3 regions of the Mesorhizobium sp. CAU 1741 genome follow, and region 3 is predicted to be linked to each of the others. Evidence: predicted binding sites of a transcription regulator. Region 3 holds the regulator's gene; each other region holds the start of a gene.

Region 1 (2,265 bases), on a different contig from region 3:
TGCAACTCGCCGCGGAATTTCTGCAACACCACTTCCGTGGTGTATTTGTCCTGACCGGTCTGATCCTGCCATTTGCGGGTCTGCAGCTGGCCCTCAATGTAAACCTTGGCGCCCTTCTTCAAATATTGCTCGGCAACCTTGGCGAGATTGTCGTTGAATATCACGACGTTATGCCATTCGGTCTTCTCTCGGCGTTCACCGCTTCCCTTGTCGCGCCACGTTTCGGATGTGGCGATGCGCAGGTTGACGACCGGATCGCCGGAATTCAAACGACGGATCTCGGGATCGGCCCCGAGATTGCCCACCAGAATGACCTTGTTGACACTACCGGCCATGAAACTCTCCTGCGCTCGTCCTAAACCTTGAATGATGTCGCCGGCACACTATCCGAACCCCGGCATTCATGCGCTGTCCGTCGACTTGTCGCCGGGCGTCGTCCACAAATAATATGGACGATGGCGTTCGCTTTTTGTTCTAGCGTCAAACCGGAGCATTTGCAAGTCCAGGGTGGCAGCGCCGGGCTCGAGGCACAGACAAATGCCCTGCCACCACGGAGGTGGGCAGGGCAACGGAAACTCATGGTTTCCCGTCGGGCCAAAGCGCCCGGCTGTTTTCGGATGCGTCTCGGGTCACGCCCGATGATCCGACCATATGCCAGATTGTGAGGTGATATCGACGATGTCAGCGGCACCTCTAGATCGGTCCGAACGTCGCCGCGGCTCCTTCAAGCGAGGAGCCTGCCAAGTTGGTCGGGTGGAGTCATGCCTCCCTCCTTTCCGGTTGCGTTCAGTGCAGGCATGCTCAAGCTACGAAGTGTTTCCACCGCCGCATGGGCGCGTGTGGACGATCTACGACGCGAGCGTCAACTGCACCGTAACAATGTGCTCCCTGCCCTCCGCTGCGTCAATGGAAAGGTGCCCGGCGAAACAATTCGTGACGACCCCGACCGCCCTCCTGCCAGCACGATGTCAGGAAGTCGTTCGCACTCTGTTCTTTGCGCTTGCCCTGATTGCTGGAATGCGTGAAAACCGATCGCTGGTTTTCATGAACGCGGCCGCCTCGACGGATGGCGACCCGACCACCATATAGGCTCAGGGCCGGCAAAGCGCCGGCCATTTCAATGCAAGGCGGCGACAGGGTCATGGCGGACCACAAATTCATTTCCATTCGCGGCGCGCGCGAGCACAATCTCAAGAACGTCGATCTCGACCTTCCGCGCGACAGGCTGATCGTGATGACCGGGCTCTCGGGGTCCGGCAAGTCGTCGCTTGCATTCGATACCATCTATGCCGAAGGCCAGCGTCGCTATGTCGAGAGCCTGTCGGCCTATGCGCGCCAGTTTCTCGAAATGATGCAGAAGCCGGATGTCGACCAGATCGACGGGCTTTCGCCGGCCATTTCCATCGAGCAGAAGACCACATCGAAGAACCCGCGCTCCACCGTCGGCACGGTCACTGAAATCTACGACTACATGCGCCTGCTCTTCGCGCGCGCCGGCATTCCGTATTCGCCGGCCACCGGACTGCCGATCGAGAGCCAGACGGTATCGCAGATGGTCGACCGCGTTCTCGCGCTCGAGGAAGGGACGCGGCTTTACATCACCGCGCCGATCGTGCGCGGCCGCAAGGGCGAGTACCGCAAGGAACTGGCCGAGCTCCAGAAGAAGGGGTTCCAGCGCGTCAAGATCGACGGCACCTTCTACGAGATCGGAGACGTTCCGACGCTGGACAAGAAATACAAGCACGACATCGACGTGGTGGTCGACCGTGTCGTGGTGCGTCCTGACCTGTCTGCCCGCCTGGCCGACTCGCTCGAGACGGCGCTCAAGCTCGCCGAAGGCATCGCCGTCGCCGAATTCGCCGACAAGCCGCTCGATGCCAGCCAGACGGGCGCGGATGCGGTCAACAAGTCGAAGAACGAGACGCACGAGCGCATCCTGTTCTCGGAGAAATTCGCCTGCCCGGTGTCCGGCTTCACGATTCCCGAGATCGAGCCACGACTGTTTTCGTTCAACAATCCGTTCGGCGCGTGCCCAGCCTGCGATGGTCTCGGCACGCAACGCGCCATCGATCCGTTCCTGGTGGTTCCCGAGGAGCATGTTTCGCTGCGCCAGGGCGCCGTGGCGCCGTGGGCGAAATCCACATCGCCCTACTATCTTCAGACGCTGGAAGCGCTGGGCAAGGCGTATGGCTTCAAGGTTGGCGACCGCTGGCGCGATCTGCCGGACGAAGGCAAGGATGCGATCCTCCGTGGCACCGGCGATCG
Region 2 (2,265 bases), 490 kb from region 3:
CCGGCGGGCCGATCGAGCCTTCGAGCGCGCGTGAGAAGAGCCGGCGCTCCCCCGCCGGCGCCGGCGATACGACGAGGCGCACCGGCGCCGCCGTCGGCTCCGGCTGCCCGGCCTGGCGCAGGAGAAAGAAGGGCCGGGCCGCGGCCTGGGCCCGGCGATGCAGCCGCCGGGTTGCGGTCAGGTCCAGCCTGTGCGCGACCCCGCGAACCTCCAGGAGGACGGCCGACAGGCGGGACAGTCCCGCCGCCTCCTCAGCCACCCACAGGGCATCCTCGATGCGCCGTGTCTGCGCCAGCAGAAGCGCCTCCGCCTCCAGTCCGAAGCGATGCAGGATGCCGGGCGCGTAGGGCCGGCCGGCTTCCGACAGAACCTCGCTTGTGGCGATCCACAAAAGCGGCGCCGTCGTCGCCGCCAGCCTCCGCGCCATGACCGCGAGCGCCAGCGAAAAGCCGGCCACCGCGCCGGCATCACGCGTCTGGCGCCCATGGATTTCCGTCAGCCCGGCCAGCGGCAAGCCGCCGTCGAGCGCGACGTCGAGGCTTGGAGCGCCGATCGGCAGCAGGGCGCCTGCCGTCGGCCGCCCGGCATGGCGCAACACGATGCCCGCTCCGCCGGCCTCAGCCGCCGGCTGTTCAAGCCGCTCGGCGAGCCTGCCCTCGATCTTCGCGATTTGCCGGCGCAGGGCAAAAACCGTTTCCCGCGCCACGACGGATGTCGCCATGGTGCCGCTCTCTTCTTGTAAATGTTCCTGTTATGTTCCTATGGATTCCAGAGCGGCCACGAAGAGTCAAGCACGGGTGGACAAGAATTTATTCCTTCCCTTGCGTCGACACGCACCGCCCCTTGGCGACTGCCTTCACCATAGAGCCGCTTCAGGGCTCGAAAGCGGCTGCACAAAGGTCTATATGGCGGTCCAAAGGACACAGAATGGCGCGCATCTATCAGACACGGGACTGGGAGGACCAACTCTCCCCGTCCATTCAGGAATTCGAACTCATGGCGCTGGAGATCTATGCCCACCTGCCGGCCGAGTTCCGCCAGTTGACCGGCGAGATCGTCATCCAGATCGCCGAATTTCCCACCGAAGAGATCATGGACGATCTGGCGCTCGAGACGCCGTTCGACCTGCTGGGGCTGTTCGAGGGGCGCGGCATCGCCGAGCGCTGGAACCCGTCGACGGGCGAGGGGCCCAACCGCGTCACGCTCTACCGCCGCGCCATCCTCGACTACTGGGCCGAGAACGAGGAAACGCTGGGCGACATCGTCTCCCACGTGCTGATCCACGAGATCGGCCACCATTTCGGCCTCTCCGACGACGACATGGAACGCATCGAGACCAACGCGGAATAGGTTTGTTTGGGTGGAGGTTCGCGCCCTTTATCAGCGTTCCGGCATGGATCCCCGGGTCAAGCCCGGGGATGACGAAGCTCATATGTCGCAGCTAAACGTCGATGCTGGCGGTTTGCCGCATCCATCTCCACCTCGTCATCCCCGGGCTTGACCCGGGGATCCATGCCTGAACGGCGCGACAGGCGCGGCGGCCGATACCTACTGCTCGCCGAGCTTCATCCCAGGATCGTAATCCTTGCCGTAGACATCCTTCACCACGGCCTGGCCGCAGCGCATGGTCTTGGTTTCCGCATCGAAGGCGTAGGTCGGCGAGCCATGCAGGTGCCAGCCTTTGGACAGCGCCAGCGACACCTTGTGGCAGAAGCTCGAATCGTCGGGTCCGGTGAGCAGTCGGTAGAGTTTCATCCTGTTTCCCTCATAGGCCGGCCTTGGCCAACAGCCGTTCGGCCTGATCCAGATGCAGCCGCTCGACCATCCTGCCGTCCAGCGAAATGACGCCGCGGGTCCCGTTTTCGGGCAGTGCGAAGGCGGCACGGATCGCCAGCGCATCGTCCACCTCCTCCTGTGAAGGCGAGAAGGCGCTATTGGCCGGCTCGATCTGAGCCGGATGGATCAGCGTCTTGCCGTCGAACCCCATATTGCCGGCTTCGGCGCATTCACGGCCGAAGGCGTCGAGGTCACGGAAATCATTGCTTACGCCGTCGAGCACGTCGAGCCCGCCGGCGCGGGCGGCCAGAACCATCTGCATCAGCCATGGAACGAGATAGCGACGGTCGGGCGTCGCGCGGATGCCGGTTTCCTTGACGAGGTCGTTGGTGCCGGCGACGAGGCAGGCGAGCCGCGCGCCGCGGTCGCGCCCCAGCTCGGCGATCGTGCCGATATTGAGCATCGCACGCGGCGTCTCGATCATCGCCC
Region 3 (2,265 bases):
ATCGCTGCATCCTGTGGGCGCGCCGAAGAATGGCGGCACGGTGTGCCTGGCAACCGGCGACGCGGACGGCATGATGGTGTCGTACATCCAGTCGAACTATGCCGGCTTCGGATCGGGCGTCGTGGTGCCGGGTACCGGCATCAGCCTGCAGAATCGCGGCTTCGGCTTCACCCTGGAGGACGGCCATCCCAACCAGGTCGGTCCACGCAAGCGCCCCTTCCACACAATCATTCCCGGCTTCATCATGGGCGCGGACGGGCCGGACATGGCATTCGGGCTGATGGGCGGGCCGATCCAGGCGCAAGGCCACCTGCAGATGATGCTGCGCACGCAGGTCTGGGGACAGGATCCGCAGACGGCGGCAGATGCGCCGCGCTGGCGCGTGATCTCCGGCCTCGACGTGGCGATCGAGGATAGTGTCAGCCCGCGGACCATCGCCCACCTGGAGCAGATGGGCCACGTGATCGCCACCGAAAGCCCGGATTCCAGCTTCGGATTCGGCGGTGCGCAGCTCGTGCGCCGCGTCGAGGGCGGCTATGCCGCGGGCTCCGACCCACGCAAGGACGGTTGCGCGGGAGGCTTCTGACGCTCGAACAGAGCGCGTTCGATGCCCCGTGAGGGCCTCGGTGAACCATTGTGGAACATAGTTACGGAATTCATCGGAAAATCAGTAAAATTTAAACTATTGCGGAACACAACTGGAACAGATAGTGTATGTTCTGGTTTTGTTTGCACTCTGATTCTCCGGGGCTTGCCATGCTGACGCGAAAGCAACACGAATTGCTGCTCTTCATCCACGAACGGATGAAGGAGACCGGCATCCCCCCCTCATTCGACGAAATGAAGGAGGCGCTCGACCTCGCCTCCAAGTCCGGCATCCACCGATTGATCACCGCGCTCGAGGAGCGCGGCTTCATCCGCCGCCTGCCGAATCGTGCCCGTGCACTCGAAGTGACACGGCTGCCGGACTCCATCGCGCCCGGGCTCAACCAGGCGCGCAAGTTCTCGCCGAGCGTCATTCAGGGCAGCCTCGGCCGTGCGCCGGAGAAGCCGCGCCTGCAGGCGACCGGCAATGACGACGATGTCGCGGCATCGGTATCCGTACCGGTGATGGGCCGTATCGCGGCCGGCGTGCCGATCAGCGCGATCCAGCAGAAGACGCATTCGATCAGCGTGCCGCCGGAGATGCTTGGCGGCGGCGAGCATTACGCGCTGGAAGTAAAGGGCGACTCGATGGTCGAGGCCGGCATCTTCGACGGCGACACGGTCATCATCCGCAATGCGTCCACGGCGACACCCGGCGAAATCATCGTGGCGCTCGTCGACGACGAGGAAGCGACGCTGAAGCGCTTCCGGCGCAAGGGCGACTCGATCGCCCTCGAAGCGGCCAACCCGGCCTACGAGACGCGCATCTTCGGACCGGACCGGGTCAAGGTGCAGGGCAAGCTGGTGGGGCTCATTCGGCGCTACTGAGGGCTTATAGCGTGACAGGGGTTGGCGTCGAACCGCATCGGCGTCAGAACACCACCGGATGGGTTTCGCCGGTCTGCACGTTGACGAGACCTTGGGGGGCATGGTCGCTCGGCGCGACGAGCACCCAGCGCCATGGCGCGCAGGTGAGCGTGGCGAAAGCCAGACGTTCGGGAAAGCCGGGACCCCAGCGGGGATGGAACGACGGCTCGAACATCCAGTCGACCTTTTCGCCCTCGGCGTAGAGCGCCTGCATCTCGGCGTGCAGCTCCTCAGCCGAGCGGCAGGACATCAGCCCCGCAACCTCGTAGCGAACGGTGGCAACCACCTCGCCTTCGCGCACCAGCGCCCAACCACCGTCATTTTCGGCGAGCGCGTTCACGGCCATGGCCATCGCCGCGTCCGACGAGCCGACGCACCAGACATTGTGCTTGTCATGCGCCATCGAACAGGCGAGCGCGGTCTCGGGCGTGCGCGGGCCGCAACCGAGCCAGAACATCTTCGACACGGCCCCCATGCCCGAGAAGCGATCTACGATCGCAAACTTGGTGATGTTGCGGGCCTCGTCGCGCTGGACAAAGCCGTCTGCCACGGGAAGTTCAAACGTGAGGAAGTCGTCGGTCCAGTGGAAGGGCCGCAATACGGCCGCCTGCATCGTTTCGCGGCCGGGTTCGGCTGCAATGTGGAAATCTTGAGCCGTCAGCGCCCGGCCGATATTGATCGTCTTTGTCGCCCATTCCGGCCAGTCGATCTTCGGGACCTCGGGCAGGTAGTCCTTGCCTTGCGAGACCTGGC

The links. Region 3 encodes LexA, which represses DNA repair genes until DNA is damaged. Its sites were predicted from a motif close to TGTTCNNNNTGTGTTCNG; they were not measured.
Region 1: uvrA (excinuclease ABC subunit UvrA) is a predicted target of LexA. The motif match lies at 978-995, and genes of this name have one in related genera.
Region 2: AAFN84_RS13030 (metallopeptidase family protein) is a predicted target of LexA. The motif match lies at 744-761, and genes of this name have one in related genera.

The regions. Positions count from the first base shown of each region.
Region 1 covers NZ_JBDOQP010000001.1:1,248,101-1,250,365, reverse strand. Annotated here, with positions in the region: gene AAFN84_RS05920 (single-stranded DNA-binding protein) at 1-335, opposite strand, end outside; gene uvrA (excinuclease ABC subunit UvrA) at 1,142-2,265, shown strand, end outside.
Region 2 covers NZ_JBDOQP010000002.1:1,275,948-1,278,212, reverse strand. Annotated here, with positions in the region: gene AAFN84_RS13035 (hypothetical protein) at 1-721, opposite strand, end outside; gene AAFN84_RS13030 (metallopeptidase family protein) at 928-1,350, shown strand; gene AAFN84_RS13025 (DUF1737 domain-containing protein) at 1,549-1,755, opposite strand; gene AAFN84_RS13020 (CoA ester lyase) at 1,766-2,265, opposite strand, start outside.
Region 3 covers NZ_JBDOQP010000002.1:782,472-784,736, forward strand. Annotated here, with positions in the region: gene AAFN84_RS10595 (gamma-glutamyltransferase family protein) at 1-586, shown strand, start outside; gene lexA (transcriptional repressor LexA) at 757-1,473, shown strand; gene AAFN84_RS10605 (adenine deaminase C-terminal domain-containing protein) at 1,517-2,265, opposite strand, start outside.